4 regions of the Cupriavidus sp. MPR-AND1C genome follow, and region 3 is predicted to be linked to each of the others. Evidence: predicted binding sites of a transcription regulator. Region 3 holds the regulator's gene; each other region holds the start of a gene.
What was found. The regulator FNR, encoded in region 3, switches genes on or off when oxygen is low (the NO sensors DNR and NnrR bind a similar motif). The targets are predictions, from matches to a motif close to TTGATNNNNATCAA.

Region 1 (7,945 bases), on a different contig from region 3:
AACAGGGTTTTCTTCTGACTCGGCACTGGCGGGATACGGCCGCCGGGACGGAAGTCGAGTTCTGGCTGGCGACCGACAGCGGCCCCCGGCATATCCGCCTGGCGCATCAGCCCTCAGTGGCATTTATCCCGGCGGAGCAGCGCGAGACCGCCGAGGCGGTCTTGCGCGGTGAGCGCAATGTGGCGTTGCGTGAACTCCCGCTCGCGGATTTTCATCGCCGCCCGGTGCTGGGTCTGTACTGCCAGCACTACCGTCAGCTCATCAAGCTGGAAAAGCTGCTGAAGGAAGCCGGCGTCAGCGTCTACGAGGCCGACATCCGCCCCCCGGAGCGCTACCTGATGGAGCGCTTCATCACCGCGCCCGTCTGGTTTGCCGGCGAGGCCAACGCGGCCCACGGCGGGGGCACCCTGCTCAACAGCCAGATGAAGCCGGGGCCAGCTTATCGGCCAACGCTGAAGCTGGTGTCGCTGGACATCGAGACCACCGCCCACGGCGACCTGTACTCGATCGCGCTGGAAGGCTGCGGCCAGCGCCAGGTGTATATGCTCGGCCCGCCCAACGGCGACGACAGCGCGCTCGATTTTGACCTGGAGTACTGCGCCAGCCACCCGCTGATGCTGCAAAAGCTGAACCAATGGCTAGCCCAGCATGATCCCGATGCCATCATCGGCTGGAACGTGGTGCAGTTCGACCTGCGCGTGCTGCAAAAGCATGCGGATCGCTATCAGGTCCCGCTGCTGTTTGGCCGGGCAGGCAATGTGCTGGAGTGGCGCGAGCACGGCTTCAAGGAGAACCATTTCTTTGCCTGCGCCGCCGGCCGCCTGATCATCGATGGTATCGAAGCGCTGCGCTCCGCCACCTGGAACTTCCCATCCTTCAGCCTGGAGAACGTGGCGCAGACGCTGCTAGGCGAGGGCAAGTCCATCGACAACCCGTATCAGCGCATGGCGGAGATCGACCGCCGCTTTGCCCAGGACAAGCCCGCGCTGGCTCGATACAACCTCAAGGACTGCGAGCTGGTGACCCGGATCTTTGCCAAGACCGAGTTGCTGACCTTCTTGCTGGAACGTGCCGCCGTCACCGGCTTGCCCGCGGACCGCAGCGGCGGCAGCGTGGCGGCCTTCACGCACCTGTACATGCCGCTGATGCATCGCCAGGGCTATGTCGCCCCGAACCTGGGCGAGGTGCCGGAGGGTGCCAGCCCCGGCGGCTTTGTCATGGATTCGCAGCCCGGGCTGTACGATTCGGTGCTGGTGCTGGACTACAAGAGCCTGTACCCGTCCATCATCCGCACCTTCCTGATCGATCCACTCGGGCTGGTGGAAGGGCTGCAGGATCCGTCCGACGAAAGCTCGGTGCCCGGATTTCGCGGCGCGCGCTTCTCGCGCACCCGGCATTGCCTGCCAGCCATCGTCAAGCAGATCTGGCAAGGCCGGGAAGCGGCCAAGCGCGAAGGCAACAAGCCCTTGTCGCAAGCGCTGAAGATCATCATGAATGCGTTTTACGGGGTGCTAGGGTCCAGCGTCTGCCGCTTTTTCGACCCACGCCTGGCGTCGTCGATCACCATGCGCGGCCACGAGATCATGCACCGCACGCGCGAGCTGATCGAGGCGCAGGGCTACCAGGTGATCTATGGCGATACCGATTCGACCTTCGTCTGGCTGATGCAGCCGCATGCCGAGGAAGGCGCCGACAGGATTGGCCGCATGCTTGTCCAGCAAGTGAACCAGTGGTGGCAGCAGCATCTGCAACAACAGTACGGCCTGGAGAGTGCGCTGGAGCTGCAGTACGAGACCCACTACCGCCGCTTCCTGATGCCCACCGTGCGCGGCGCCGAGCAGGGCAGCAAGAAGCGGTACGCGGGGCTGGTCGCCAAGGCGGACGGCAGCGAGGAGGTGGTCTACAAGGGGCTGGAAACGGTACGCACGGACTGGACGCCGCTAGCCCAGCAGTTCCAGCAAGCGCTCTATCAGCGCGTGTTCAAGAAGCAACCGTACCGGGAATACGTGCGGGACTATGTCCGCCGCACCATGAGCGGCGAGTTCGACGCGCAACTGGTCTACCGCAAGCGCTTGCGCCGCACGCTCGAAGACTATCAGCGCAACGTGCCGCCGCATGTGCGCGCGGCACGCATCGCGGACGAGTTCAACCGCAAGGAAGGCCGTCCGCTGCAATACCAGAACGGCGGCTGGATCAGCTATGTGATGACGGTGGCCGGCCCCGAGCCGCTGGAAACCCGGCGCTCGCCCATCGACTACGACCACTATCTCACGCGCCAGCTGCAGCCGGTGGCCGACGCCATCCTGCCCTTCCTGGGCGATGCGTTCGAGACGCTGGTGACGGGGCAGAAGGCGTTGTTTTGACGGGGGGGCCGGGCGTCGGGGTTGCGCAGCCCGGCAGTGTCGTCGCCAAGCCCTGGGTGCCAGCGCTTTCACCTTCGCCGGCGTATTGGCAAGGTGCCGCTATTTCTTGGATTCGTATGCCATCCGCACCGCCAGACCTGTCAGAACGCTTCCCATCAGCCAGCGCTGCACCGATAGCCACTGCGGGCGTCCCGACAGGAAGGTGGATATCGATCCCGCCGTCACGATGATCAGTGCATTCACAGCGAGGCTGATCGAAATCTGAACGCTGCCGAGCGCCAGCGACTGGGTAAGAATACTGCCATGTCCTTCCGCAATAAATTGGGGAAGCAGAGACAGATACATGACGGCGATTTTTGGATTCACCAGGTTAGTGATAAACCCCATGCCAAAGAGCTTTCCTGGGGTATCGATCGGCAGGTCGCGCACCGCAAACGCGGACCGTCCGCCCGGTTTGACCGCTTGCCAGGCAAGATACAGAAGGTACAAAGCGCCGCCGATGCGAAGCGTGTCGTATGCGTAAGGTACCGCAAATACGAAAGCCGTAATTCCGAATGCCGCACAGAGCATGTAGAACACAAAGCCCAGCGCAACGCCGCCCAATGAAATGAGGCCCGCGCGTCTACCTTGGCAAATTGAGCGGGAAATCAGATAAATCATGTTCGGCCCCGGCGTTAGAACCATTCCTAACGCCACAAGAGCGAACATGAGCAACTGTGCAAAATCAGGCATAACCCATCTCCAAGGATAGTAGGTAATGCCCAGGCGCGCGGCGGCCAGCAACCTCATGCTCCCCGATAGTGGCCTATCTGTATGCGCCAGTCACATGAGTGCAGAAAGCATAGCACAGGAGAAAATACGCTAGAGGCTGTTTCAAAATGAAGCGAAGCGGTTCTGGCTAAGCGCGTTCCAGGCGGCAAGTGAGTCCATGTAGTCTCGCCAGTGAACAATGCGCCGAGCGGCGACACTGACGATCGAGCAGAACCGGTTGTCGTAGCGGACGCCCGTCGACACGATCGTTCCATGCACCTCGTACTCGATGACGATGACATGACCATCCGCGGCCAGGCGCCTGATCAGGTGGTCTGCTGCATGGACGACGATGTGCTTGCCGTAGCCGTGGAAACGCTCCATCAGGTCACCTTGCCCTCGATGATTCTCGGCCAGCCCGGAAAATCGTAGAGGACTTCGTAGACTATGTCGTCGGCGGCGCAATCGAAGAAAGGTTCGCCGTCGACGAGATCCCCCATGGCAGTTCGCACCAGGTCGAAACAGGGCTTGACCGGCATGAAGGCCGAATACGCCGAGATACTCATTTCTGTTCTCCTTGCCTCAGTTCAGTCCGGTCGTGTGGGCATCCGGGAACCAGTCATGGATCGGGAAGAGCCGTCCGCCGCCGTGCCGGCCTACGACGGCTCACCGGCCGATCCAGCCCTTCGATACAGCGCAGCCGGTGTCGCGCAAGGGTCGCGCCCGGTCGGGCTGCCGTAGCCGTACAGGGCTTTAGCTTCGATCCATTGATCTAGGTCATGGCAATCTCTGGATGGAGGAATACTGTACTAGGCAAGGCTCTTCGATTCGATATGGTGTCGAAGGCGATGTGAGCATAACCCGTTTCCATGGAGCGCGCCGTGACCACCCCACTTGCGCTATGGCACGAAGATCATATTCATTTCGCTCGACTGCTGGACATTTTGGAAGAGCAGGTAATTCTCTTCGGTCGGGGAGAGCGGCCAAATTACAATTTGATGAGCATCATCATCTATTACATGCGAAGTTTCGGCGATCGCGTTCACCATCCCCGTGAGGATGTTGCATACGCACGGCTCATTGAGCGGGATCCCGGCATGCAGATCGTGATTAGTCGGATCCAGCAGGAACATCGTGTGATTGCCATGGTGGGCGAAACGCTATCGGACCGCCTCAATGAGGCTGAAGGAGATCTGATCAGTTCGCGCACGGCTCTGGAGGCCGCCGGAGCGATGTACCTTGTGTACTATCGAAATCATCTTTCGACAGAGGAGCAACGCGTCATGCCGCGCGCGGCTCAGCTACTAACGCGCGAGGATTGGGCAGCCGTTGACGCTGCCGTTCCGGCGAGCGACGATCCGCTCTTCGGGGAAAACGTCCAAGAGCGTTTCGCGATGCTACGCAAGCAAATCGAAAGTGAGTTGAGCGTGTCCGGCCAGGGCTAGTTTCGGCATCTCCCCACCGACCAGATCCATTGCCAGCCTGGCGCAGCGGAACACGTCAGCGCTCCGCTCGGCTGCCGGCCCCATTTCCTGCATTGGTGGTTGTCCGTACAGGCCGATGAACCGCCGTCGGCCGACGGCTCGTCCCGGCCCATTGCGAAGGGTCGCCCTGTGCGACGCGTGTCTCCATGGCGGTTTGATAGAAGGACCTTCCGTCGGGCAAGCCTGGGATGCGCACCCGGCCAGGCGCGCGCCGCAGACAGTACAAGTGGATCGGCCAAGGCCGCGCAACGACGCCAGGATCTTTTTGAAATGGCCGCTCAGGCTCGGAGGTGCTGTGGTTGTGCGCTCGCTGTTGAACCCGGTGCCGCGGCATCAGCACTGGGCCAAAAAAAGTGCCACCGAGGTGGCACAAAGAGCATGAGAGAGGCGGGATGCTCGCGGGCGCATCTGCAGGACTGCCCGCACTGCCATGCAAGCATGACCTTGTTACATACCAGCGGACTTTCCTTAGAACTTGTGGCGAATACCTACGGCGACGCCGAGCATGTTGCTTTGGCCGCTGGCAAGCGTGTAGCTATTGCCAAGGGAGAGGCTGTTGGCGTAGCCGATCATCGCGGAATCCAGTCCCAGGCCCGCGTTCTTTGCGTACGCCGTGGTCAGGTAGACATCAGTTCGCTTGGAGAGCGTGTAGTCGGCGATGAACGCAACTTGCCACGGGTTCGGGGTTGACGTGCTGGCGAAGAAGCGCTTGACGTGGTCGTAGTCGTATTCGAGCGTCAGGCCAAGCGCCGGCGTCACCTGGTAGTTGGCGCCGATCCAGTAGAAGTCGTCGCGCTCGATCAGGCTGCCATTCTGGTCCTTGTTCTGACCCCAGCGGTAGCCGCCCATGATCTTTGCCGGGCCGAACGCATAGCTTCCTGCGATGGTAGCCTTCTTGAAGCTGCCACTGCCTAGGGCAGCAGCGGTCAAGGGGTTGGAAATGGTCGGGTTGAACTGGTCGTAAGCAACCGCCACGCCGACAGGGCCGGCAATATAGGACAGCGCCGCGCCATAAGCGGTGTCGCGGCGGAACTGGCCCGGCACTTCGCCATTGCCACCGAGGAGCGGGCCGTTGGCCACCGTCGTCGGCAACGCCAGGCCGGTACCGAAGGACCAGTGCGCCAGTGCGGACACCGGACCGAACTGGCCGGAGTACTTGATGGTGTTGTCCTCGCGGAAGTTGGCGCCGGTCAGCATCACGATCGGTTCATATTGTGTGGCAAAGGATGCCGGCACGAAGTTCGCAAGGCCTTCGAATATCGACGTGTACTGACGGCCGAAAGTCACCTGGCCAAACCGCGTACTCTGCACGCCTACGTATGCCTGGCGACCGAACAGGCGACTGCTTTGCTGCGACGTGCCGGTATCCAGGTTGAAGCCGCTTTCCAGAACGAAAACGGATTTCATGCCATTGCCGAGATCCTCGGTACCGCGCAAGCCCCAACGCGAACCGGACAGGCCGCCGGAGTCCATGCGGTAGACGCTGTTGGACGGGCCCGCATTGAACTTGTTGGCTGCGCTGGGAACGGTGCCGACATGATTAGCGAACTCTACGTTCATATCCGCCACGCCATACAGCGTCACGCCGCTTTGCGCATGTGCGCTGCCGGCGCAGATCGCGCCCACAGCGATGAGTGCAAGATTCAGCTTGCTCAGATTGCCAGATAACTTCACTATCTTTTCTCCTCTTGTCTATTTTTACGTCTGTGGCAGACGCCGTCATCATGCAAAGAATCGGGCACTGCGCACCCCCCAATGGCAGGGGGGCGGGATACTCCGGATAGCGCGAGATTTTCGGTACATGGCGGGAAGTGGACGCCGCGGATTCAGTTGCAGGCCAGGGCCTGTCGACGGGCGAGAAATGAAAGCCGGAGGTGACGGGCAAGCTGGCCTGTGTAAGGCGCAAGAACCGCGCGGCAATGCGCGGCGTTTTGGTAACGCAGGGTAGGCGCTGTCGGAGAAACGCCACCGGAGCGCTGTTGTCCAAACCGGGTCGTATAGCGAGGCAGAGCAGGCCGCCAAAAGACGACAGCCCAAGCTTGAGAAACACGAAGAAGACTTCGAGCCAGCCGTCAGTCGATTCGGCCGTTCGGTTTGAAGCTGGGGGTTTTTTTTCTGGTTTTACAGCTGCCAGGGTTGGGGGGGAGCACCGGCAGATGCGCTACCCCGCGGAATATCGCGGGGGCATCCGGAGTTATCGCACCGGGAGGCCGTCGCCTTTGTGAGAAGGCCGTCCACATGAACGCGCTGCTGGCCGAGGGCGAGGTGGCTTTGGGGGAGGTCTTCGGGATGGAAGACACTTGCAGCGAGTTCAGCCAGACGTCGCGGTGTTTCCTGCCGTGACCCGTGGGGCGTTGGACGCTTAAGCCGTCCGCTCTTCGCCCTGGCCAATCAGTTCGGCCATTTCCGAAAGCTCCTGAATGAGCGGCTCCGCGCGGGACCATTCGCCATAGCCTGCGGCGGGGTTGAGGTGGCCCACGTTGCCGAGGTCAACCAGGCGGCTGCCCCAGGCGCTGGCCAGTGCGGCGACTTCCTCGAAGCGGGCAAGCGGATCGTTGCGGCTGGCCGCAACGATGCTTGGGAAGCGCAAGGCTGCGCGCGGTGCGGGTGTCCAACCGTTCAGGCGCAGCGTATCTTCGTCCGGATAGCCCGCAGGCAACGGATGATCGAAATCGGGCGGTGCGGCCAGCAGCGCGCCATGCACGGCGCGCGCGCATCGGCGCGCCCGGTGCACCGTCGTCAAGACGCCGGCGCTGTGGGCCACCAGCAAGGCGGGCTCACGCAGGCTCGCCAGCGTGCGTTCCAGCGCAGCCACCTGCACGGCACAGTCAAGCCTGTCGTGTTCCAGCGGGGGTACGACGCTGACCTGGCGCCCGTGCGCGCGCAACTTGTCGGCCAGCAAGGTTTGCCAATGATCCGCGACATGGTCGCGCAGGCCGGGGACAATGACGATCGGGGGTAATTCAGTGCGTTGCATCTGCTTGTCTACTCAGTGGGTGAAAGAAGCGTCAGGCGAGGGTGCGCTCCGTCTCATTGCGCGCCTCGGCAAGCCGCAGGTCGCGCAGGTAGCGCGGCTTGGCGATGAGGAATACGACTGCTGCGCCCAGGGAGATCAGTGGCACCATCTGCAGGGCCCCCAGCAAACCGATCCTGTCGGCCAGCAGGCCTGTCAGGTAAGGCGCCGGCGCCGCGCCAAGGATGTTGTTGGCCAGGGTCAGCATCGCCAGTGCGGTGGCATGGGTCGAGGGACGGGAGAGGCCGACCACCATGGCACCGGCGGGACCCCAGGTACCCATTGCCAGCAGCATGCCCAAGCCGATCAGCAGCAACTGCGCGGTACCCGGCGGC
Region 2 (7,945 bases), on a different contig from region 3:
GCGCTCAGATCCAGCCCAGCCAGCGCCAGTAGGTAGCGGCGAACAGCAGCATCAGGGCGTAGCCGATCACCGTCACGGGGATGCCGACCTTGGCGAACTGCTTGCCGTTGAAGGTGTCCGTGCCCAGGCAAACCATGTTTTGCGGGGCATTGATCGGCAGGATGAAGCCGAAGCTCACGGTGAAGCCGAGCAGCATCGTCAGGCCGATCTGGTGGATATTGCCCGGCAGCGTCTGCAGCACCGAGATCAGGATCGGCAGCAGCGCCGCGGTGAGCGCGGTGGCGCTGGCAAAGCCGAGGTGGATCAGGATCAGGAAGGCGGCCAGGATGGCGAACACCAGGATCGGGCCTTGCGTGGCAAGCCCGGAGTTGGCCACCACGAACTTGCCCAGCCACTGGCCGGCCTGCGTGGTGAGCAGCGCGGTACCCAGGCTGATGCCCACCCCGAACACGATCAGCGTGCCCCACGGCGTGCGTTGCTGCATGGTCTTCCAGTCCATCACGCCAATGCGCGGCATCATCAGGATCACCAGGCCGACGAAGGTCACGGTGGCGGTGTCGAACTGGTGCAGCTTGCCTTCGGTCGCCCAGAACAGCAGCAGCCCGATGGACACGGCGGCAAGCCGCTTCTGCGGGCCGCTCATCGGGCCCAGCCCGGCGAGTTCCTTTTGCACGGCTTCTTTGCCGCCGGGGATGGCCTCGGTCTCGGCGGGCAACAGGAACCGCACCAGGAAATACAGCACGACCGACATCACGATGGCCCACGGCGCGCCGGCGATCAGCCATTGCAGCCAGGTGATGCGCTCACCCAGCAGCTTGTCCATGAAGCCCACCGTCAGCAGGTTCTGCGCGGCGGCGGTCTGGATGCCGACGTTCCAGATGCTGGTGGCCATGGCCACGGTGATCATGATGCCGGCGGCGATATTGGATTTCTTGTCGACCCCGAAGGCCGCGATCACGCCCATCATGATCGGCACCACACAGGCGCTGCGCGCGGTGGCGCTCGGCACCACCAGCGACAGCGCGATGGTCACCGCGATGCTGCCGATCAGGATGCGCCGCGTGCTGGTGCCGATGGCCGACAGCGTGACCAGCGCGATGCGCCGGTCGAGCCCGGTCACCGTCATCGCCGCCGAGATAAAGAGAGCGGCGGCAACCAGGGCCAGCGCGGTGTTGGAGAACCCTGCCAGCGCCATGCCGAGCGCGCGGGAGGTGCCGTATTGCGTGGCTGGGTCCGCCACCGTGGGCGCGAAGCCGATCAGCGCGGCCATCAGCGCTGTGATCATGATGGCGCTGGCCTCATAGGAGACCGCCTCGGTGATCCACACCACGATGGCAAAGGCGAGGATCGCCAGCATGCGATGTCCCGCCACCGGCAGGTCCGGGGGCAGGGGCAGGGCGAGTATGCCGATCAGTACCAGGACGGCGGCGTAGAGGCCCCATGGCGTGGATTTGCCGGGCGCGGCTTGCGCGGCGGCAGCCACACCGATAGCGGCGGGGGCGGCTTGGGTTGGAGTGCGCGGGTCTGTCATCGCTTTGCCTTTTCTTGTCTTGTTGATCTTGGTTCGACACGGGAAGGCGGACGTCACGCGCGGGCAGATGGCTAGCCTGTGACTGGCAGGGTGGCGGCGTCGTTCGGCGGCGTTCCGTGAAGACCTGGCGGAGGCGGGAGACCGGCTTGCGGCCGGGCTGCCGCGTTCGACATGGGGAAATTATCGTGCCGGCCAACCGTGCCTGTCGAGGGTGGATCCGGGCGCATATGACGCGGATCAAGGAACCGGCTCGCACAGGGAAATTTCGATGCGCCAGGCGGTCAGACTTTCAGATCATTGCGATACAAGTGCTTGATACAAGGGCTTGCGGGCGCTCGCGCAGCGAGTGCAACAACCGGCGGACCCGCACACTGGTGAGCCGCGCGAACGTGATCTGAAAATTCTGGAGTGCATGATGAAGGTTTTAGTGAGAGGGCTACGTGCCGGAGTCGACGCATCCGCGCTGCGCACGGCTCTGGCCGCCTACGTGCGGGTCAAGGACATCGAGCTGATCCGCGAGGGCGACTGTGCGCATCCCTGGGCCTGGGTCGACCTGGATCTCGACGATGTGGACCCGATGAGCGTGTGGAAACTGGTGGCGAAGCTCGATCGCCGTTATATTGCTGGCTGCCATACGCGCTGGCATGTGCCGGCCTATCGCGCGCGCTGAGCCGCCAACACGTGCCGTGCGGTGCGCGCGCCACCGAACGACAAACACAGGGTAGGGACACACGATGCAGGAAAACATGGCCGATGCGCCATCACAAGGTGCCGGCGTGCGGGGCAACGCGGCGCTGGCGCTGGACAATGTGGTCAATCTGCGCGACCTCGGCGGCCTCGCCACGCGCGACGGCCACCGCGTGCGTGGCGGCAAGCTGTTTCGCAGCGGCAATCCGGGCCTGGCCAGCGCGGCGGATATGGAACGGCTGCGCGCATTGCAGCTGGACATGGTGATCGACTTTCGCTCGCCCAGTGAGAAGACCGCCGCGGAAAGCCCCTTTGGCGAGGCCTTCCGATGGGTCGCCACACCGGTGCTCGAAGGCACCATGTCGATGGCCGAGCTGATGCCGCGTTTGCGTGACGGCAGCGCGCAGCAGATGGAAGCCTTCATGCTGGAGGTCTATGGTGACTTTCCACGCAAGTACCAGGCCGCCTTTGGCGGCTTCCTGAAGACTGCGGAGCAGGGCGGCAACCTGCTGTACCACTGCACCGCGGGCAAGGATCGTACCGGCTTTGCCTCGATGCTGCTGCTAGCCGGCCTGGGCGTGGAGCGTGGCATCATCATGGCCAACTACCTGGAATCGAATCACTGGAATCAGGGCTTCAACCAGAAGATGAGCGCCGGCGCGGCGCAGTTCGGCGTCGATCCCGCGGTGATGTGGCCGCTGCTGGCGGTGAAGCCCGCTTACCTGGAAGCTTCGATGCAGGCCATCGAGCAGGACTACGGCGGCATCGATGCCTACCTGGGCGACGTGCTCAAGGTGGACGCCGGACGCTTGCGCCAGGCCTATCTCGTACGCGCTTAGCGATCCTTGCCGCCCAGGAGCACTACGCTCGTGCGTGGTGCTCCATCATGATGCGCGCGGTATTGAGCGCGATCATGCCTTCCTCGTCGGTAGGCAGTACCAGGACCGGCACGCGGCTGTTGTCGCGGCTGATGCGCTGGCGGTTTTCGTTGTTGGCGCCGGCGTCCAGGCTGATGCCAAACAGATCCGCCAGCCGCGCGCAGATCTTCTCGCGCACGGGAGGCGAGTTGGCGCCGATGCCGGCGGTGAACACCAGCGCATCCAGGCCGCCCAGCGTGGCCGCCAGCTTGCCAATTTCCTGCGCCGCGCGGTAGGCGTAGAAATCAATCGCCAGGCGCGCGCGCGGCGCGTCGCTGGCCAGCAGGGCGCGCATGTCGCTGCTGACGCCCGACAGTCCCTTCAGCCCTGACTCCTGGTACAGCATTGTCTCGATATCCTTGGTGCTCATGCCTTGCTGCGACAGCCACAGGATGGCGCCGGCATCGATGGCGCCGCAGCGCGTGCCCATCGGCAGGCCGTCGAGCGCGGTCAGGCCCATGGTGGATTCCACGCTGCGCCCGTCGCGCATGGCGCACAGGCTGGCGCCGTTGCCCAGGTGCGCCACGATCACGCGGCCCTGTGCCAGGTCGGGCGCGATCTGCTGCAGGCGGCGCGCGATGTATTCGTAGGACAGGCCGTGAAAGCCGTAACGGCGGATGCCGCGTTCGAAGTATTCATACGGCAGCGCCAGCAGTTGCGCCAGCGGGTCGTGCCCGGCGTGAAAGGCGGTATCGAAGCAGGCGACCTGCAGCAGCGCCGGCACGGCGGCGCGCACCGCGCGGATCGCCGTGAGGTTGTGCGGCTGGTGCAGCGGCGCAAGCGGGATCAATGCTTCCAGCTTGGTTATGACGTCGTCGTCGATCTTCACGGCAGCGGAGAAATCCGCGCCGCCATGCACCACGCGATGGCCGATCGCCACCGGCGGCGCATCGCGCAGCCCGATGCTGAGCACCAGCCGGATCAGGCGGAAGGCCGCGTCGTGATCGGCCACCTGCGCCACCGGAAAGCGTTCGTCCGCGACAATGCGGCCGTCCGCCATGCTGGCGCTCAGGCGCGGCGACACGCCGATGCCCTCGATCTGCCCGTGCGCGCTGAGCACCGGGTTGATGTCGGCATTGGCGTGCGCGGCCTCGGGCACGGCGTACACCGAGACCTTGACGCTGGAGGAGCCGGCGTTGACGACGAGGATGGTGGGATGGGTGGCGCTCACGCTGGCAAGCCTCCTTGTGACGGTGACGTTGACTGTGACGTTGACTGTGATGGTGGTCGAGACGGCGGAGCGTTCAGACCTTGCTGGACGCCTGGCCAGTGCGGCGCGCATGCGCCAGCAGCACGGCAATCGCGCAACTGCCGATGCGCGCGCGCACGCTGTCGGCGCGGCTGGTGACGATGATGGGCACGCGCGCGCCCAGCACGATGCCGGCGGCTTCGGCGTTGGCCAGGAAGGTGAGCTGCTTGGCCAGCATGTTGCCGGCTTCCAGGTCGGGCACGAGCAGGATGTCGGGATCGCCCGCGACCTCGGAGACGATGCCCTTTGTCACCGCGGCTTCATGGCTGATCGCGTTGTCGAACGCGAGCGGGCCGTCGAGGATGCCGCCTTCGATCTGGCCGCGCCGGCTCATCATGCACAGCGCGGCCGCGTCGATGGTGGAGGGGATCTTGTCGGTCACGGTTTCCACCGCTGAGAGGATGGCCACCTTGGGGCGCTCGATGCCCAGCACGCGCAGCAGATCGATCGCGTTGCGGCAGATGTCCGCCTTGTCGTTGAGCGTGGGAAAGATATTGACGGCGGCGTCGGTGATGAACAGCGGCTTGTGATAGCTCGGCACGTCCATGGCAAACACATGCGAAAGGCGCCGCCCCGTGCGCAGGCCAGTGGTGGACGCGGTGACTTCATGCAGCAGCTCATCGGTGTGCAGGCTGCCCTTCATCAGCAGCTCGGCCTCGCCCGCGCGGACTGCCGCGACGGCGCGCGCGGCGGCGGCATGGCTGTGCGGCACGTCGATCAGCACGCTGTCGCCAAGGTCCAGCGCATTGGCGTCGGCCACCTGGCGGATGCGTGCTTCGGGCCCGATCAGCAGCGGCACGATCAGGCCGAGGCTGGCCGCCTGCAGCGCGCCGCCGAGCGAGGAAGCATCGCAGGGATGCGCCACCGCGGTGGGAATGGCGGGCAAATCCTGGCAGCGCGCCAGCAGGACGGAGTACTTGTCGGGCGTGTGGGTCATCGGCGTTCCGGTGCGACGGGGTTGCGGTGCGACCGCGCGGACATGCTGCGTCGCGCAAAAAACAATGGCCAGTATAGGTGATGTTTCCTTCGGCACGATGACATTGGCGCGCGCCTTGCGCCAGGTCACGCCGGCCGCGGATCCGCCCATGCTGCGGGTTGTCAAGCACGATGCGGGCTGGTAGATTGTGCCGTGCTGCAGGGCAGCAATTCCGTGCGATCGCCTGGAAACGACTGCCTTCAGCGCCACACCGTAGAACGCAGAACGTAGAACGTAGAACGCAGAAGGGGAAGCCGAGTGAATGCACGTGATCCCGCCATCCATGCTGGCAGCGCCGCCGCCGGCATGCCACCGCTTTTGTCCGATGCGTGGTCCTACGCGCATGACGCCTGGCAGCGCGCCATCCTGTTGCTCGACATCCTGCGCGAGCGCGGCAACCAGACCTTCGAGCACGAGCGCGAGGGCATGCCGCCGGTGCTGGTCTTCGAGCACGAGGTGGTGATCGACGCGCGCACGCTGGCGCAACCCGCCAACTACGCGCTGCTGCGCATACTGCCGCCGGCCGGCATCGTCACCGACGACACCAAGCGGCCCTTCGTGGTGATCGATCCGCGCGCCGGGCATGGCCCTGGCATCGGCGGCTTCAAGATCGACAGCGAGATCGGCATCGCGCTGCGCAGCGGCCATCCCTGCTACTTCGTCACCTTTTTTCCGCTGCCTTGCCCGGGCCAGACCATCGAGTGCGTGGCGCGCGCCGAAGCGCTGTTCCTGCTCACCGTGGCCGAGCGCCATCCGCAAGCGCAGGGCAAGCCGTTCGTGATCGGCAACTGCCAGGGCGGCTGGGCGCTGATGATGCTGGCGGCCGCCGCGCCGGAACTGGTCGGCCCCATCCTGCTGGCCGGATCGCCGCTGGCCTACTGGTCGGGCGTGCGCGGGCGCAACCCGATGCGCTACAGCGGCGGGCTGCTGGGCGGCTCGTGGCTGTCGTCCTTTGCTTCGGATCTCGGCAATGGCCGCTTTGACGGGGCCTGGCTGGTGCAGAATTTCGAGCAGCTCAATCCGTCCAACACGTACTGGAAAAAGCTCTACGACGTCTATGCGCAGGTGGATACGGAGCGCGAGCGCTTCCTGGCGTTCGAGCGCTGGTGGGGCGGGCATTTCCTGCTCAACCGCGCCGAGATCGACTGGATCGTGCAGAACCTGTTCGTTGGCAATCACCTCACGGCCGGCGAGGTGCGCAGCGCGGATGGCAGCGTCGCGGTGGACCTGCGCAATGTGCGCTCGCCCATCGTGGTCTTTGCTTCCTGGGGCGACAACATCACGCCGCCGCAGCAGGCGCTGAACTGGATTCCCGATCTCTACGCCAGCGTCGACGAGATCGTCGCCAACGATCAGGTCATCGTCTACTGCCTGCATGAAAAGGTCGGGCATCTCGGCATTTTCGTCTCGGCCGGCGTGGCCAATCGCGAGCATACCGAGCTGTTCTCGGCGCTGGACCTGATCGACGTGCTGCCGCCCGGGCTGTACGAGGCGCGCATCGAAGACATCGCGCCGGGCACCTCGCACCTGGAACTGATCGAAGGCCGCTACCTGGTGCGCTTCGAGCGCAGGACCATCGACGACATCCTCGCGCTGGACGATGGCCGTGACGACGAGCGTGCGTTCGAGGTGGTGCGCCGCGTGGCCGAAGTCAATCAGCGCCTGTACGACACGTTCGCCTCGCCGGCGGTGCAGGCCGCATCCAACGAGCTGAGCGCTTACGCGATGCGGCAGGTGCATCCGGCGCGGCTGGAGCGCTCGCTGGCGTCGGACGCGAATCCGTGGATGGCGTGGATCGCCGCGCTGGCGCCGTCGGTGCGCGAGGCGCGCCAGCCGGTGGCGCCGGACAATCCCTTCGTCACGCTGGAGGGCGCGGTGTCCGACACCATCGTGCGCACGCTCGACGCGTGGCGCGACCAGCGCGATGCCTTCCAGGAACAGCTCTTCGAGGCGTTGTACCAGTCGCCATGGCTGTCCGCGCTGATGGGCTTCTCGCCTGGCGCCGAAAAGCGCGGCCCGCCACCGCTGAGCGCAGCGCTGCGCCAGGAACTGGCCGCGCGGCGCATCCATGAGGCCGAGGCGGGCATCGAGCAGGGTACGCCGCTCGATGCCTTCATGCGCATCCTTTGCTTTGTGGCGGACGAGAACACCAGCATCGAGGAGCGGCCTTTCAACCTGATGCGGCAGATGGCGCGCGAGCACCTGGAGCAGCAGCCGGACATCGCCACCGTCAAGGCCGCGGTCAGGCGGCAGAGCATGATCGTGGGGCTGGACGCCGGGCGGGCCGTGGCCGCGCTGCCGCTGCTGGTGCCGGACAGCGCGCTGCGCCATCGCATCATGATGGCGATCCATCGCATCGTGACCGTGGTGGGGCCGCTCGAAGGCGCCCGCCTGGCGCGCTACCGCGAGGTGGCGCGCGTGCTGGGCACCGATCATACGGTGCGGCAAACTGTGCAGCCCGCCACCGCAGCGCCCGTGGCGCCCGCACCCGTGGAAACGCCGCGCATGGTGCGCGAAGCCGCTTCGCCGGAAGCCAGCGCACGCGTTCGCAAGGCAGGCACGGCGGTGGCCAGCGCGGCCAAGCC
Region 3 (7,945 bases):
GAAGTCGATCACCGGCACCAGGCGTGCGCGATCAACATCGGATATGGTGAATTCCAGCAGCGCCGTGCCGTTCTGGCCTTCGAACTCGAGGCCAATCTGCTCTGCCCCCGGCTCACCGGTGGGCGTCTGCAGGATGCCGACGAAGTTCTTCTGCCCGTTGACCGGAAGGCGCAAGGTAACCCTGGCTTCCTGGCCCGCGAAGCGGACGAAGTCAGCCAGTTTCTTGAGCGGCCGGTCCAGCCCCGGCGAGGACACTTCGAGGCGCTCGTAGTCGATGTTCTCGACGGTGAGCACGTGGGTAAGCTGACGGCTTACCTTCTCGCAATCCTCAATGACGATGCCGGTTTCAGGCTGATCGATATAGACGCGCATGAGTCCGCCTGGAGCGCGCTCGAGCTCAACCAGCTCGTACCCCATGCCGTTCAGGGTGGTTTCGATCAAATCTGCCAGATGCACTGTATTCCCGAATAATGGCCATCAATACCGTGGCAGACCCAGCCCATCGGCACGGCCGTCTTGGTTGACGGCCTCAGCCAGCTTGCCTGCCAGTCACCCCGACCGGCGCGCCGCGAAACACGGCAAGCACACGAAACGGGCGAAGCAAAAAAAAATGGGCGCAATGCCCATCATTCGCCCACCCTTTTGCAGGATGACTTTTGAATAGACTTGGATTATACGCTGTCGCGGTGCAAAAGGCAAAGGCACCCGGCTTTGGCGCGACAGGGATGCGGGCCGTGCCGCTCTTTTCCCTGCCAGGCCCGCCCAAGGCGCCCTGCCTCGCATCGCTCAACGATTGCCGTCGCGACCACCACCACGAGGACGGCGGTTGCCATTGGGCTTGCCAGCCTGCGGCATCACATTCCCGTTGGCTTCGCCACCGCCGCGGCGCTGGGAACGATTCTGACCGCCGCCCATGCCACCCATGCCACCCATGCCACCCATGCCACCCATGCCAGCGCCACGGCCGCCACGGCCCGGGCCGCGGGGGGAACCCGCCGCGCCACCGCCCAGCTTGGTGGTATGGGACGTCAGCAGGGTCGGGCCACCGATGTAGCCCATCGACGTTTGCATCGGATCCGGCTGGCCGCGGCCAGCGCCGCTGCCGCGCGGGCCGTTGCCGCGGTTGACGCGCGGCAGGCCGTCCATGCCGGTCGGCATCGGCATGCCGGCAATGGCTGCCTCCGTGCGCTGCTGGCGGCCACCCACCTTGCTGCCTCCGCGGGGACCGCTATCCCCCTTGGACGGCGCCTTCAGGCCGATGGATGCCATCAGCGCGCGCACGTCATCCGCCGCGAGCTCCTGCCAGCGGCCGCGCTTCAGGCCGCGCGGCAGCAGGAACTGGCCGTAACGGGTACGAATCAGGCGTGACACGGTCAGGCCGACAGCCTCGAACATGCGGCGCACTTCGCGGTTGCGGCCTTCGGTCAGCGCCACGTGGTACCAGTGGTTGATGCCTTCGCCACCACCGTCCGCGATGCGCAGAAAATTAGCCTCGCCATCCTCGAGCTTGATGCCATGCAGCAGGCGCTGGCGATCGGCCTCGGCCAGCTCGCCCAGTGTGCGCACCGCATATTCGCGCTCCACGCCGTAGCGCGGATGCATGAACTTGTTGGCGATGTCGCCGGAGGAGGTAAAGATCAGCAAGCCCTCGGTGTTGAAGTCGAGGCGGCCCACGGCCACCCACTTCCCTGCCTTGATGCGCGGCAGGCTGTCGAACACGGTCGGGCGGCCTTCCGGATCCGACTGGCTGACGATCTCGCCAGACGGCTTGTGATACAGCAGCACGCGCGGCGGCTTGGACGACACACGGCGATGGATCAGCTTGCCGTTGACCCGGACCTGGTCGGCCGGCAGGATACGCTGGCCGATGTGGGCAGGCAGGCCATTGACCGAAACCCGGCCCTGAAGGATCAACTCTTCCATTTCCCGGCGCGAGCCCAGTCCACCTTCAGCGAGCACCTTGTGCAGCTTGGGCGCATCGTCGTCTGCGGACAGCTCGCGCACCGGCTTGACCCGGGCCTGCGGACCGCTCGACTCTTCCTGGTCATACTGACCGGAAATGACAAAGCGGAACAGGTCCTCACCGCTCGCAGCAGCGGCGGCAGGCGCCTTCTCAGGCACACCAGCGCCCGGGCGCTGCATGCCGCCCCTGCCCTTGTTGCCCTTGCCTTGCTGACGCGGGCCGCCTTGCTGCCCTTCGGCGCTACCGCGGCGGGCCGCGCCTTGCGGCTGCTGGCCTTGCTGCGGCTTGCGCTTGCGGGCGCCATTCCCGTTCGGGTTGGCGCGAGCGCCATCGCGCTGGCGCTCGCCCACGGCTTCGCTTACGCCTTCGGCAGCGTCACCGCCGAAGTTGCGGCGGCCTCGCGGCGCCGGGCGCTCGCCCTGCTGCTCGCCGGCCTGCGCTGACTCGCCTTCTGCGGGCTTGCGCTTGCCACGCGTGCGTCCCTTCCTTGCGCTGTCGCCACGCGCGTCTTGCGCGGCGCCCGCATCGGGGCTGCCCGCAGGGATTGCCGCCCCGCCGTCCGCGGCACGGTCGCCATCGCGGTCCTGCGCGGCCTGGCGGCGCGTGGCCACCAGATTGCGCAAGCCACGGCGCAGGCCCTTGCGGCGCGGCGCGCCATCGGTGCCATTGCCGGCATCACCGGCCGGCGTATCCGCCTGGCGGACGTCTTGATCAGAATCGGACAAGGTATTCACATTCGGATGTTGCATGGTGTTCAGTTGGACACGCGCTGGTCGTGCTCGTCGTGCTCGCTGGGGTGCGCCGGATTCGTCGTGGACGCCCCCGGGACTTCGGACGCCTGCTCGCCGGAGGCCACTTGTACGTGGTAACCGTTGGCGGGCGTGTCCGTTTGCTCATTTGTTTCACCGTCTTCGACGGCTTGCTCCTCGGCTGTGCCGCCGGATTGCGCACCGGGGGACTCGCCGGCCACCGGCTCGCTCGCCGGCTCACTGCCTGGCCCGGGCGTCGCCGGCACGTTCACCACGGCTTCGGTGGTGGGTGTAAACCCGACCTCTACTTGCGCCAAGGCCTCCTTCCTTTCAAACGCATCCACCAAATCGGCGATGCCGTCTGTGGCGCCGGCCGCAAGACCATCGAGGGCAACCACGCCGGAAGGGATCGGCTCCCCCTCTCCGGCATCCGCCACAACCAGCGCGGCAGCGCTAGCCTGATCATGGCCAGGTTCCGCGAATGCCTCTTCGTCGCTATCCGCCGGCACCGTGCCCAGCGCCTCGAAATCAATCGGCTCCTGATTCAGCAGCGCGACCTGCGCCTGGGCCTGGATGTCTTCCAGCGGCGGCAATTCATCGAGCGTGCGCAGGCCAAGGTCATCAAGGAAATTCTTGGTGGTGGCATAGAGCGCAGGCCGTCCGGGCACGTCACGGTGGCCGATCACCTCGATCCAGCTGCGATCCTCGAGCTTCTTCACGACTTCGGTGCTGACCGCGACACCGCGGATTTCCTCGATATCGCCCCGTGTGACGGGTTGCCGGTAGGCAATGATCGCCAGCGTCTCCATCACGGCGCGGGAGTACTTGGGCGGCTTTTCAGGATTCAGCCGATCCAGGTACTCACGCATGACAGGGCGGCTCTGGAAACGCCAGCCACTGGCCAGTGCCACGAGTTCCACGCCGCGTTGCTCCCAGTCGCGGCGCAGCTCTTCCAGCAGCACGCGAATGGTGTCGGCACCGACGTCGTCGGCAAACAGCCGGCGCAAGTCATTGACGCGCAAGGGTTCCTGCGCGCAGATCAGCGCGGTCTCGAGGACGATCTTCGCCTCTTGGGTATTCATGTTGATTGCGTGCAGCCTGTCTTTGCACCTGCGCCCCGGTTGATCCCGGGCGCACTGGAGATTGCGGGTTCAGCGGTAGGGATTGCCACCGCCATCTGGCCGCGCAGCCAACCGCATGCTCGATGCATGCCAGCCGTGCGCCTTCTTTTATTGCATCGGGTGCCGGACCTGACCGGCAGGAGATCGCCCGGCCACCGGCTTTATCTGCCGGTCGACGGAGCCCTTGCGTCGCGCCTTCCCCCTGATGTGGCGGACCTGTCCGGCACGGCGTTTATCGTCGAACGCACCGGTTGCAAGAAAATACGGATATTGGGCCTGCTGACCTATTTCACCCCGCCCTGCCGTGACTGGTCTTTTGAACCGAATCTTTTTAACCGGACGGCGGATGGGGAACGGTCCCTGGCGCTGATGCCTGCCTGGGTGTTCCTGGCATGCATCCCTGATGCAGCGGATGCTACCTGACGATGCCACGATGAAACACGCTGCGCGATATCGCTGTTCTTGCGATTGTATGGCATTCCCTGGCAAACCTGCAACCGATTCGCGCAGCTAGCTCAGCGCAGAAGTGACAAATACACCACGAAACGGCGCTTCAGAAGACAAGGCAGAATCCATGCGCGGCAAGCGTCTCTGGCAAAAGCAGTGCACGCGCCACCCCGGCCAAGCCAAAGGCCACCACCGCAAGGCCAGCGCCAGCCCGCAACGCCGGGCGCCGCGAAAGTTGCCTGAGATAGCCGGACAGGCCCGAGATCACCAGCAGGTTTGGCAGGGTGCCAAGGCCAAACACGGCCATCACCAGCGCGCCCGACGGCGCATTGCCGGCCAGCAACGCCATGGCAAGGGCGCCGTACACCATGCCGCACGGGACCAGCCCCCAGGCTAGCCCCATGCCGTAGCGCCGCAGCAACCGGCCCTGCCCCTGCGCCCGGGCCACAGCCGGCAAGCGCGCCCCGACGGCGCCAAGGCCGCGCAGCAAACCGCCCGCGCCACGGGCGGCGAGCCGCTCCAGCCAACCCGTACCCATGGTGCGCCCGCGCAACATCCACAAGCCCGACAGCACCAACATCACGCTGCCGATCCCGAACAGCCAACGCTGCAGCGGCAGGTACTGTGCCTTCCAGACACCAGCGCCAAGGGCGCCCAGCAAGGCCCCCAGCACCGCATACATGCTCAGCCGCCCGGCATGCATGACAAGCAGTTCCAGCAACCAATGGCCGGGACGCCGGAGCACCGTGGCGGGCACGCGCGCAACGCCGCCCTGCTCCGCCGCCAGCGCGATCCCGCCGCACATGGCGGCGCAGTGCACGCCGCCCAGCAAAGCCAGGGTAAATACGCTGATAAGCACGCCTATGGTCAACTTCTCCTCCCAATCACACAATCGCAACGTCCGACGCGGTAAAATGCGGCGAACGCGCCCCCGCAGTTCCAAGAGGCGCTATCAACATGAAGCTTGGCGCCCGCGCACACCAGTGCGCTCGCGCAACATGACGACGGGCACGGCAAGCCGCGCTGCACAGATAGCGCACTGCCGCAAGACCCGCGCGCCAGGCCGATGTGGATAGCGCTTCCAATCGACGACTCTCAACGTCAAGCTCTCAACTCAATGCGCCTGCCACATCGCGCTTGATTGACTGCGCTAAACCGACAGGCCCCAATTGCTCACCACCATTCCCATTACCGAGATGTCGCCCCGCTGCTCCACTTGCTCGCTCGGCCAGCTCTGCCTGCCCGTCGGCATGTCGCAGCAGGACCTCGAAAAGATGGATACGCTGGTCCAGGACCGGGTGCGCGTACGCAAGGGCGAAACCCTGTACCGCCTCGGAGATCCTCTCACCGCCGTCTACGCGATCCGCTTCGGCACGCTCAAGACCCACCTGACAATGGAAGACGGCCGCTCGCAGATCACGGGCTTCCACCTTCCCGGCGAAGTCGTCGGCCTCGACGGCCTTGGCGAGATGCAGCACGCTTCGGACGCCACCGCACTGGAGGATACCGAAGTCTGCATGGTGCGCTTTGGCGATCTCCAGACGCTGTCCAACGTCCTGCCTTCCCTGCAGCATCAGTTCATGCGCCTGATGAGCAAGGAGATCTCGCAGGACCAGGTCATGTTGATCACGCTCGGATCGATGCGTGCCGAGGAGCGGCTTGCCGCTTTCCTGATCAACCTGTCCGAGCGCTTGTCCGCGCGCGGCTATTCGGCCTCCGAGTTTGTGCTGCGCATGAGCCGCGAGGAAATCGGCAGCTACCTGGGACTCAAGCTCGAAACCGTCAGCCGCCTGTTCTCGCGCTTTGCGGAAGCCGGCCTGATCCAGATTCGCCAGCGCCACGTCAAGCTGGTCGACATGGCGGGGATCAAGCAGATCGTCAACAAGTCCTGCTGACGTGCTCGTCGCGGGCCACCCTCGCCCGCGGCGGCTCGCCGCGATACCGCGCCTGCTGGCCTGAACCGGCAAGGCGCGCATCGCATTCACTCCAGCTCGTCCGTGTCCGCCAGCCGCGTGGGCATGGTGTACAGCGTCAAGCCGCTCGACAGCGAGCACAGCACCCACGCGATCAGGAAGCCCACGGTGTAGACCGCCTCCCGCGATGCCTCGACCGGCTGGCCGAAGAAGCGCAGGTCGCCGGGATCGACCATGGAGAATACCAGCGCGGTCGTCAGCCCGGCGACCAGGAAAGCGGGCCACAGCACCCACATCAGCCAGCGTAGTCTCATGATCACCTCGCTTGCGCCGCGACCGGCGCTGCCTGGCGTGCCCCGCTGCCCGCCTTCTCGACCACCAGGCCGTGGCGAGCCACCCCCTCCTCAATGGGCGGATCCGGATGGGTCATGGCCAGCCAGATCGTGACCCCGCAGGCCACCATGGCCACGAATGGCCCACTCATCAGCAGCCACGGCCATGGCTCCTTCCACCAGGGATTGCTTTGCTGCGTCATCTGGCCTCCTCTAGATCTAGATCGCGTATGTTGCGTGCGGATTGGTGCATCCAGCGTCTCAGCCGCCTCATAGATTGCGCGGCACGATAAAGCTGGTGCTCTGTCGAATCTCCGCGCCATGACTCCCCGCGCCCTCGTCGGGCACCGCGGTCACTGTGACCTCGATCTTGTGCGTGCCCTGCGCCGCGGACTCGATCGGCACGCGCACCCGCACGGGAATCAGGCGATTGGACGTGGGCTCCAGGTTGCCCGCAGCGTGGTCATATTCCACGACCAGGCCCTTGAGCTCATCGCTGCCCGCGCTGACGGCGACGCGCATCGGCGCCTCTGTCGTGTTGATCAGCTGCAGCCGGTACACGTTTTCGATCCAGCGCCCTTCCACTTCCCGCCCCAGCGCGCCGCGGTCGCGGATGATATCGACCTTGAGCGGCGTGCGCATGGCCAGCGAGACCATGAAGCCGGCGACCAGCGCCAGCCAGATCAACGAGTAGATCACCGTGCGCGGCCGCACCAGGCGCTTGCGCGCCACGGTCTCGGAGAGCGCGCTGCGCATGGCGTTCTCAGAGGTATAGCGAATCAGCCCGCGCGGGTAAGCCATCTTGTCCATGACCTGGTTGCAGGCGTCAATACAGGCGCCGCAGCCAATGCAGTCGTACTGCAGTCCATCGCGAATATCGATGCCAGTAGGACAGACCTGCACGCAGATGCTGCAATTCACGCACGAGCCCAGCCCGGCAGCCTTGTGGTCCGCCTTGCGCGAGCGGCTGCCGCGCGGCTCGCCGCGGCCCACGTCATAGGTGACTACATAGGTGTCGCGATCCACCATCACGCTCTGGAAGCGCGCATACGGGCACATGTACTTGCAGACCTGCTCGCGCATGAAGCCGGCGTTGCCCCAGGTGGCAAACGAGTAAAACAGCATCCAGAACGTCTGCCACGGACCGAGCGAGAGGCTCAGCACCTGCGCGCCGAGCGTGCGGATGGGCGAGAAATAGCCGACGAAGGTAAAGCCGGTCCATAGCGCGATCACGATCCAGAGCGTGTGCTTGGTGGCCTTCAGGCGCAGTTTGCGCGCGCTCCAAGGATCGCCGTCCAGGCGGATACGGGCAAAGCGGTCGCCTTCCACATGCCGCTCAATCCACATGAATATCTCGGTGTACACCGTCTGCGGACACGCGTAGCCGCAAAACAGCCGCCCCGCGATCGCCGTGAAGAGA
Region 4 (7,945 bases), on a different contig from region 3:
CACTTCCGCGTAGCAGCCAAGGCCTTCGACAAAGGGGCGGTTGCGCGCCGAGGTAATGGCGGCCAGCGAGATGCCGGGGAGGTCGCGCAGGCAGAACGCGGTGCCATAGGCGGTTTTGCTGGAGGCGCTGGACACCACCAGCCGCGTGGCGCCGAAGAAGCGGTTGTCCTCGAGGAAGTCGGCCAGCATGAACGACGTGATGAACAGCGGCCGGTACAGCATCTGGTAGTTTTCCAGCTCGGGCGCATAGGCGGCGTCATGGGTCACGCGGGTGTACTGGTTGTAGGCGGAGGTCAGGGGCCGGCGGTGCTCGAGGGCATCGTAGAAGCCGCGCTCGGTCACGCGCTCGGGCTGCATGCGGATATGGCTGGCGATGGGGAAGTAGCCGTAGAAGCGCTCGCCCGCCGCCACGCCGGGCACCTTGGAGTCCACCACATCGGCAAAGCCCCACACCGGCATATGGCCCCATTCTTGTTGCCCGGTGGGAAAGAACTGCCAGTAGTTCATGGCGTCGCCGAAGGCGGCGTAGGTGATGTTGTTGGTGGTGAGCGCGAAGCGGTCGATCTTCAGCAGCACTTCGCCGGGGGCGGCGTCGGTGCGTTCCCGGCGCGCTTCCAGCTGGCTTTCATTTAGGGCATGCTTGCGTGTCAGCAGGCGGGTGACCGTGAGCGATTGTTCGGCGCGGTCGTCGTGATTGCCGTGGTTGCTGCCGTGATTGCTGTGCGTTGCCTGATCCATCTTCTGTCCCATTTTCTGTCCCACTTTTTGTCCCTTTTTTACCGTCGAGGTCGATGCCACCAATGTATCGCCGCAAGCCGGCCGCCGGGTTCGGAAACGCGGGCGCCGCTGCCGAGCCGGCGCAGGCGCCTGCCAGGCCGCTGAAACGCCCGTCGCAGCAGCGTGCGCGCTTCACCGTGGACGCCATCTACGAGGCCTTTGTTCGGATATGGCGGGCGCGTGGCTGGGACGGCGTGACCACGCGCGCCGTGGCGCTGGAGGCCGGGTGTTCCGTAGGCACCCTGTACGAGTACTTCCCCAACAAGGAGGCGCTGCTCTCTGGCTATGTGCGGCACACCATCGAGCGGCTGCTGGCGCGCATCGAGGCCGAGGTGGCGTGCGCGCCCGGGCTGGACTGGCGCACGCGCGTCCAGCGCCTGGCACGGCTGACCTGCGGCGCCGACGATGCCTCGCTGGAGGGCTTCGAGCACGAGATGCTCGTGCTCGAAGCGCGCATCGCCGAGACCAGGCATCACCGCCGTGTGTTCGATGAGTTGTACGCGGCCTGGCAGCGTGCGCTGGCGGCATGCCCGGATTTGCCGGGCGCGCCGGACGCCGCCACGGTGCGCGGCCTGCTGGAGGCGGTCTGGGGCGCGCGCCGCTATCGCCTGCTGTTGCAGGCTGCCGAGTCCTCGCGGGCGGCTTGGGTGGTGCAGATGGAGCGGCTTTGCCTGCTGGCGCTGGGGGCCGCGCCGCTAACTTCGGACTCTATGGACTCTATGGACTCTACGGACTCTACGGACTCTATAGATTCTGCGGGTCGCTCCTGAACCCCACCTTCTTGTGCGTGCCGTCGCAGAACGGCTTGTTGCCCGACTGGCCGCAGCGGCAAAACCAGGCCTCGGTCATGCGGGTGATGGTTCTGCCGGTGCCGCTGATCACTTCAAGATTGCCCTTGACGTGCAGCGGTCCGTTGGGGATGGGATGGATATCTAGCGGCCCATCGCGCTGCGCCAGCGGCTCCGATGCCACGGTGGCGGCCTCCCCGGTGGCGACGAAACCCGCGCTGGCGTGGCTGCTGTCGCACAGGGGCTTGTTGCGCGAAGCGCCGCAGCGGCACAGCGTCAGGCGAAAGCCGGCGGGCTGGCCATCGATGGTGATGGCGGCGCGCAGCGCCAGCGGGCCGTTCTCGAGCACGCGCACCACATTGACCGGGGGCGCCGCCTCGCCTGGGGAGTCGTCAACGTTCTGGTAGCTGATGGCGCCCGATGGGCAGTTGTGCGCAATCTCCGCGATTTCCTCGGCGCTGGCGTTGTCGGGGTGGATCCACTCGCCCTCCACGCCGGGCACGAACACATCCGGGCGGTCCAGCACGCAGTGGCGCGAATGGATGCAGCGGCTATCGTCGAAGAGCACGATGACGCGCTTGCCGGCAACGGACTCGGTGGCCATGGCTGGCCCTCCTGCGCATTGCGCGCCAGGTGGCGCGCGCTCTTCTCTTTATAGCGCTTGCCGGCGGGTTTGCGCAGTGCTTTTCAGCGGCTTTGTCTTTTTACAAAGATTCGTGTGCGTCACCCTGTAAGGCATGCGCGCGTGGTGCTAATCTGAGAGCGATTGGCAGCGGCGCGGTGCGCAGGTGCCCTGTCAGGCGCTCCCGCGGTCGCGCGGGTCGTGTTGCAATCCGTTGGGATCGAACAAGGAGTGGGTGATGAAAACCGCACGGCAGGTTCTTGAGTCCAAACCGACCCAGGCTATCTACAGCATTCCCCCTGGCGCCACAGTTTATGCTGCGCTGCAACTGATGGCGGAAAAAGCCATTGGCGCGTTATTGGTGATCGAGCGCGGCGATATCGTTGGGATTTTGAGCGAGCGGGATTATGCGCGCAAGGTGATCCTGATGCAGCGGACTTCCCGGGAGACCTTCGTTCGCGACATCATGACGTCGGCGGTGATCTATGTGCGCGGGGATCAGAGTACCGATGAGTGCATGGCGTTGATGACGCAGCATCGGTTGAGGCACTTGCCGGTGATGGACGGCGATACCCTGGTGGGGATGTTGTCGATCGGGGATCTGGTCAAGGATATTATTTCCGAGCAGAAATTCATCATCGACCAACTGGAGCACTACATTAGCGGGACGCCGCATCTCAAGCTCTGATCTCATTGCCCGGGGATTCCTGGTTGAAGGGCGCTGGTGAGCGGCGCCCCATACGGCCTTGGCACATCTTCATGGCTCGCTTCGCTCCGTGCGGCGGGTGGCTTGTCAGGCGTTGCCCAATCTGGCCCCGCTGTATCGGGTACGCTCCTGTCGCTGCCGGCGACAAAAAACCGCAAGATTTTCGTTTTTTCGCTTCGTGCCGGCTTGCTGGCAGATAGCCGCTCGTATTGAGCAGAAGTGCGCATGTTCCGGTAAAAAGCACGTCTGCGCCGCATCAGAAACCAACTTAGTGCCGCACTCCATATTTGGTATCCGCATATAATTATGCATTCACTGAATTAGGCCCGCCCGGGCCGTGCAGGCGGCATCTGCCAGCTCGTGGCAGTGCTCGATTCGCGCAGCGCCGGGTACGCGTCAAATCGGTTGATTTCAATTTTGTGGTCATGTTCCCCGATGTAGGCTGACAAACGAGGTGGTTTGTTGGTGGTTGGGCGCAACGTTGGTTGCTCATGACTACGCGCCCTGCTGCCTCCGATGTCTTCCTCCACGCCTGCTTCATCTGCTGCTTCTGCTGCTTCTGCTGTTGCCACCCCTGCCCTGAGCCACCAGGCCATCATGCGAGTGATCGGCGGGATCATCCTTTGCATCTTGCTGTCTGCGCTGGACCAGACGGTGGTGATTCCGGCGGTGCCGGCGATTGCCAATGACCTGAACGGGTTCGGCCATCTGTCGTGGATCGTGACGGCCTACCTGATCACTTCCACCGTTTCCACGCCCTTGTACGGCAAGCTGTCGGATACCTATGGCCGGCGCCGGCTGCTGATGCTGGCGATCGCGCTGTTCATCCTGGCCTCGGTGGCGTGCGCGATGGCGGCGACGCTGGAGCAGCTGATCCTGTTCCGCGCGCTGCAAGGCATTGGCGGTGGCGGCTTGATGTCGCTGGCGCAGGCGGCGATCGCGGATGTGGTGGCGCCGCGCCAGCGTGGGCGTTACCAGGGTTACCTGGCGACCGTGTGGGCGGTGGCTTCCATTGCCGGCCCGCTGGTGGGGGGCTGGACTTCGGATCATCTGTCGTGGCGCTGGCTGTTCTGGATCAATGTGCCGCTGGGGCTGCTGGCCATGTTCATGTGCTATCGGGGCTTAAGCCAGTTGCAGGTGCGTGGCGGCTCGGCGCGGGTGGACTGGGGCGGCGCGTTGCTGCTGACGGTTTCCATCGTGGCCTTCCTGCTGGCGATGAGCTGGGGCGGCGATGTCTATGACTGGATCTCGCCGCAGATCGCTGGCCTGGCGCTGCTGGCCTTGGTGGCGGTGGCCGCGCTGGTCTGGCAGGAGCGCCGCGCGGGCGACCCGATGCTGCCGCCGCGGCTGTTTGGCAACCGCGCTTATGTGCTGGGCGTGGCCGCGTCCGCGATGGCTGCGCTGAATATCTTCTTGTGCATCTTCGCGCTGCCGCTGCATTTCCAGCTGGTGCGCGGCGCCGACGCGTCGGAGTCCGGCTTGCTGGTGGTGCCGTTCCTGCTCTCCACGGTGGCGGGCAATTTCATCGTGGCCGGGCTGGCCCCGCGCCTGGGGCGCATGCGCGGCATCCTGACCGGTGGTTTCATCGCGGCGGCGCTGGGCTTGCTGGCGCTCGTGGTGATTTCGCCGTCCACCCCGCTGGCGCTGGTGTTGCTGGCGATGATGCTGGCCGGCGTGGGGCTGGGCATGACCATGGTCGGCACCTTGATGACGGTGCAGAACGTGCTGGAGCGCCGCGATACCGGCGCCGGCACCGGCGCGCTGCTGGTGCTGCGCTCGCTGGGCAGCGCCTTTGGCGGCGCGCTGGCCGGCACCTTGCTGACGCTGGAATTTCGCAATGCCCTGCACGCTTGCGGCGTGACGCAGGCGCTGGACCTGGGTGCGCTGCGCCACGGCAGTGAGGCGCTGGCCCATCTCTCTCCTGCGGTGCGGGATGTGCTCACGGGCGGCGTGGAGTCGGGCTTCCGGCTGATTTTTGCCGTGGGTACCGTGGCCGCGCTGCTGGCGCTGGTAATCGTGCGCCGCATGCCGGACGTGGCGTTGCGCAGCAGCGTGACCGAGCACGCGGCCACGCTGGCCATGGAGTAAGCGGGGGGGAGGCTTGCGCATCCATTTCACGCCCAACGGCGTAAACTACGGACAGACCATCTCCGGAGTTTCCTACATGCGCAGCCTTCCCGAACAGCGCTCACGCGCCCTGCAACGCATCGCCTTGTCCGGCGCGTTGGTCCTGGCTGCCGCCGCCGCTGTTGTCGCCACGCCGCGCCTTGCGCATGCCGCCGATGCCCCGGCGGCCACCGCCGCCAAGCCGGCCGGCGCCTGCCCGGCCTCGCTCAACTTCAAGTTCCCCCGCCTGCAGGACGAAGCGCCGCAAAACCTCTGCCAGTACGCCGGCAAGGTCGTGGTGGTGGTCAATACGGCCAGCTATTGCGGCTTTACCCCGCAATATGAAGGGCTGGAGGCGCTGTACGCCAAGTACCGTGAACGCGGGCTGGTGGTGCTGGGCTTCCCGTCGAACGACTTTTCGCAGGAGCCGGGCTCTTCCAAGGAGATCGCCGACTTTTGCTACAACACCTATGGCGTGAAATTCCCGATGCTGGGCAAGTCGCACGTGCGCGGCAGCGATGTCAATCCCATGTACGCGCTGCTGGCCAAGCAGTCCGGCACCACGCCCAAGTGGAATTTCTACAAGTATGTGATCGACCGCAACGGCCAGGTGGTGGGCAGCTATAACAGCCTGACCAAGCCCGACGACAAGCAGTTCGTGAGCAAGATCGAGCAACTGCTGGACGGCGCGCGCTAAGAGGCCATTTCAAAAAGATTCTGGCGTCGTTGCGCGGCCTTGCCGTACCAGTTGTACTGTCTGCGGCCGCGCGCCTAGCCAGAACCGCTTCGCTTCATTTTGAAACAGCCTCTAAGCCACCAGGCTGCACGATTCGATCCCTTCTTGACCAGCGTCAAGCCGCCAGGGCGCCGCCATCGCTACTTTCGCCGCTTTGGGGAGAGACAGACGATGGCCATCACGCTATACGACGCCGGCGGGCACACCTGCCTGCTGTTTTCGGACCTGGTCGAGGAGGAGCACGGCGAGGTGGTGCAGACCAACCAGTTCCTGATCGTCGACGCCGGCCACGGCGCGCTGATTGATCCGGGCGGGCACATGACCTACGGCGAGCTGTACCTTGCCATCAGCCGCTACTTTCCGCCCAAGCAGCTTGATTACGTGCTGGCGTCGCATGCCGATCCGGATATCGTGGCCTCGGTCGGGCGTTGGCTGACCGCCTCCGATAGCCGCATCCTGATCTCGCGCGTCTGGGCGCGGTTCTTGCCGCATTTCTGCCAGGCGGGCAAGACGGAAGGGCGCATCGTTACCATCCCCGATGCCGGCATGCCGATCGTGCTGGGCAACTGCACGTTGCTGGCGGTGCCGGCACATTTCCTGCACTCGGAGGGCAACTTCCAGTTCTACGATCCCATCAGCAAGATCCTGTTCTCCGGCGACCTGGGCGCGGCCATGACCAGCGCGCGGGAAGCCGGCGCGGTGGTGAGCGATTTTGCCGCGCACACCCACGCCATGCTGCCCTTCCACCGGCGCTACATGAGCGGCAACCGCGCGTGCCGGCTTTGGGCCAACATGGCGCGCGGGCTGGATATCGAGTGGATCGTGCCGCAGCACGGCCCGTCGTTTCGCGGCAAGGCGATGGTGGCGCAGTTTATCGACTGGGTCTCCACGCTCGAGTGCGGGCTGGACCTGCTCAGCCAGGACAACTACAGGCTGCCGCCTCTCACCACAGCGCCAGCCTGACGCCCGGCACCGGTTGCACGATCAATCGCGCGCCAGCCCCTCGGCCACCAGCGCCTCGTGCACCTTGGGCCGCGCGGCCACGCGCGACAGGTAGGCCTGCAGCGCGGGGTAAGGGTTGAGCGGCATGCTCAGGAGATTGGCCCAGTTGGCGACGGCGAAGCAGTAGGCGTCGGCCACGGTGAATTGCGTGCCGCACAGGTAGTCCCGCGTGGCCAGGTGCCGGTCCAGCTCGGCGAAGCGCAGCGCCACCTTGGCCTTGCAATCCTCGCGCGTGCTCTGCGCGGTTTCCTTGTGCCACAGCCACGGGCTGAAGACCTTGTGCAGCTCGGTGGAGACCAGCGTCAGCCAGCCCACCGCTTCCAGGCGCGCCCTGGTGCCGGCCGCCGGCAGCAGCGCCTTGCCCGGGGCAAGGTCCGCCACGTATTGCAGCAGCGATGCGGCTTCGGTGTGGCGCGAGCCATCGTCCAGTTGCAGCATCGGCACGTAGCCGCGCGGGCTTACCGCGTAGAAGTCGTCGCTGCCGTTTTCCGGCTCGCTCAGCTTGTGCCTGGCCAGGTCGACCTTGGCGAGCGAAAACGGCAGGCCGGCTTCGCGCAGTGCGATATGTACGGCCAGGGAGCAAGCGCCAGGGGCGTAGTAGAGCTTCATCGGGTGGTCCTCGCTGTTTTGGGTTCGGGTTCGGGTTCGGTTTTTCAGGGTTTGCCGCCACGCCTTGTGGTGGCAGTGCAGGCAGTCTAGGATTGCGAAAGCGCAATCACAATGCGCACTCTTGCAAGTCATGACTGCAAATTTGCAACGAATATCTCTTGAACATACCCTACCAGCTCTCTTCCCCTGACCTCGACGTGGTGCTGGCGCTGGTGCGTGGCGCCACGCTGGCCGAAGCCGGGCGCCGGCTCGGGCTTGATGCCTCCACCGTGTTCCGTGCGCTGCAGCGCATCGAGAAAGGGCTGGGGCGGCGCTTGTTCGAGCGCAGCCGCGCGGGTTACCTGCCGACCGAACTCGCCCAGCAGTTCGCACAGCATGCTGAACGCATCGAGGCCGAGTTGGAGGCGGCGCGCGCCCATGCCTCGGTGTCGGCCGGCACGGTGTCGGGCCTGGTGCGCATCACCACCACCGATACCGTGCTGCATGGCATGGTGCTGCCGGCACTGGCACCGCTCGGGCGCCGGCATCCCGGGCTGAGCTTCGAGCTGATCGCCACCAATGAGCTGGTCAGCCTGACTCGGCGCGATGCCGACATCGCC

Region 1: AC1RWI_RS25860 (hemerythrin domain-containing protein) is a predicted target of FNR. The motif match lies at 3,881-3,894, and genes of this name have one in related genera.
Region 2: AC1RWI_RS35980 (DASS family sodium-coupled anion symporter) is a predicted target of FNR. The motif match lies at 1,759-1,772, and genes of this name have one in related genera.
Region 4: AC1RWI_RS18215 (oxygen-binding di-iron domain-containing protein) is a predicted target of FNR. The motif match lies at 5,841-5,854, and genes of this name have one in related genera.

Annotation. Positions count from the first base shown of each region.
Region 1 is NZ_JBXASU010000058.1:19,419-27,363, forward strand. It holds gene AC1RWI_RS25840 (DNA polymerase II) at 1-2,363, shown strand, start outside; gene AC1RWI_RS25845 (LysE family translocator) at 2,463-3,095, opposite strand; ZMP/ZTP riboswitch at 3,116-3,199, opposite strand; gene AC1RWI_RS25850 (nuclear transport factor 2 family protein) at 3,237-3,497, opposite strand; gene AC1RWI_RS25855 (hypothetical protein) at 3,497-3,679, opposite strand; gene AC1RWI_RS25860 (hemerythrin domain-containing protein) at 3,995-4,558, shown strand; gene AC1RWI_RS25865 (porin) at 5,066-6,271, opposite strand; gene AC1RWI_RS25870 (RBBP9/YdeN family alpha/beta hydrolase) at 6,960-7,574, opposite strand; gene AC1RWI_RS25875 (MFS transporter) at 7,606-7,945, opposite strand, start outside.
Region 2 is NZ_JBXASU010000138.1:1,963-9,907, forward strand. It holds gene AC1RWI_RS35980 (DASS family sodium-coupled anion symporter) at 5-1,531, opposite strand; gene AC1RWI_RS35985 (hypothetical protein) at 1,947-2,201, shown strand; gene AC1RWI_RS35990 (tyrosine-protein phosphatase) at 2,266-3,057, shown strand; gene AC1RWI_RS35995 (acetate/propionate family kinase) at 3,080-4,306, opposite strand; gene AC1RWI_RS36000 (phosphate acetyltransferase) at 4,380-5,321, opposite strand; gene AC1RWI_RS36005 (DUF3141 domain-containing protein) at 5,667-7,945, shown strand, end outside.
Region 3 is NZ_JBXASU010000066.1:19,118-27,062, forward strand. It holds gene rimP (ribosome maturation factor RimP) at 1-456, opposite strand, end outside; gene rluB (23S rRNA pseudouridine(2605) synthase RluB) at 787-2,712, opposite strand; gene scpB (SMC-Scp complex subunit ScpB) at 2,718-3,794, opposite strand; gene AC1RWI_RS27545 (hypothetical protein) at 3,921-4,256, shown strand; gene AC1RWI_RS27550 (sulfite exporter TauE/SafE family protein) at 4,387-5,151, opposite strand; gene fnr (fumarate/nitrate reduction transcriptional regulator Fnr) at 5,450-6,175, shown strand; gene AC1RWI_RS27560 (hypothetical protein) at 6,262-6,507, opposite strand; gene AC1RWI_RS27565 (hypothetical protein) at 6,510-6,728, opposite strand; gene ccoG (cytochrome c oxidase accessory protein CcoG) at 6,796-7,945, opposite strand, start outside.
Region 4 is NZ_JBXASU010000031.1:58,536-66,480, forward strand. It holds gene AC1RWI_RS18185 (DUF2855 family protein) at 1-738, opposite strand, end outside; gene AC1RWI_RS18190 (TetR/AcrR family transcriptional regulator) at 801-1,547, shown strand; gene AC1RWI_RS18195 (CDGSH iron-sulfur domain-containing protein) at 1,522-2,169, opposite strand; gene AC1RWI_RS18200 (CBS domain-containing protein) at 2,426-2,875, shown strand; gene AC1RWI_RS18205 (MDR family MFS transporter) at 3,491-4,981, shown strand; gene AC1RWI_RS18210 (glutathione peroxidase) at 5,058-5,696, shown strand; gene AC1RWI_RS18215 (oxygen-binding di-iron domain-containing protein) at 5,907-6,698, shown strand; gene gstA (glutathione transferase GstA) at 6,720-7,346, opposite strand; gene AC1RWI_RS18225 (LysR family transcriptional regulator) at 7,505-7,945, shown strand, end outside.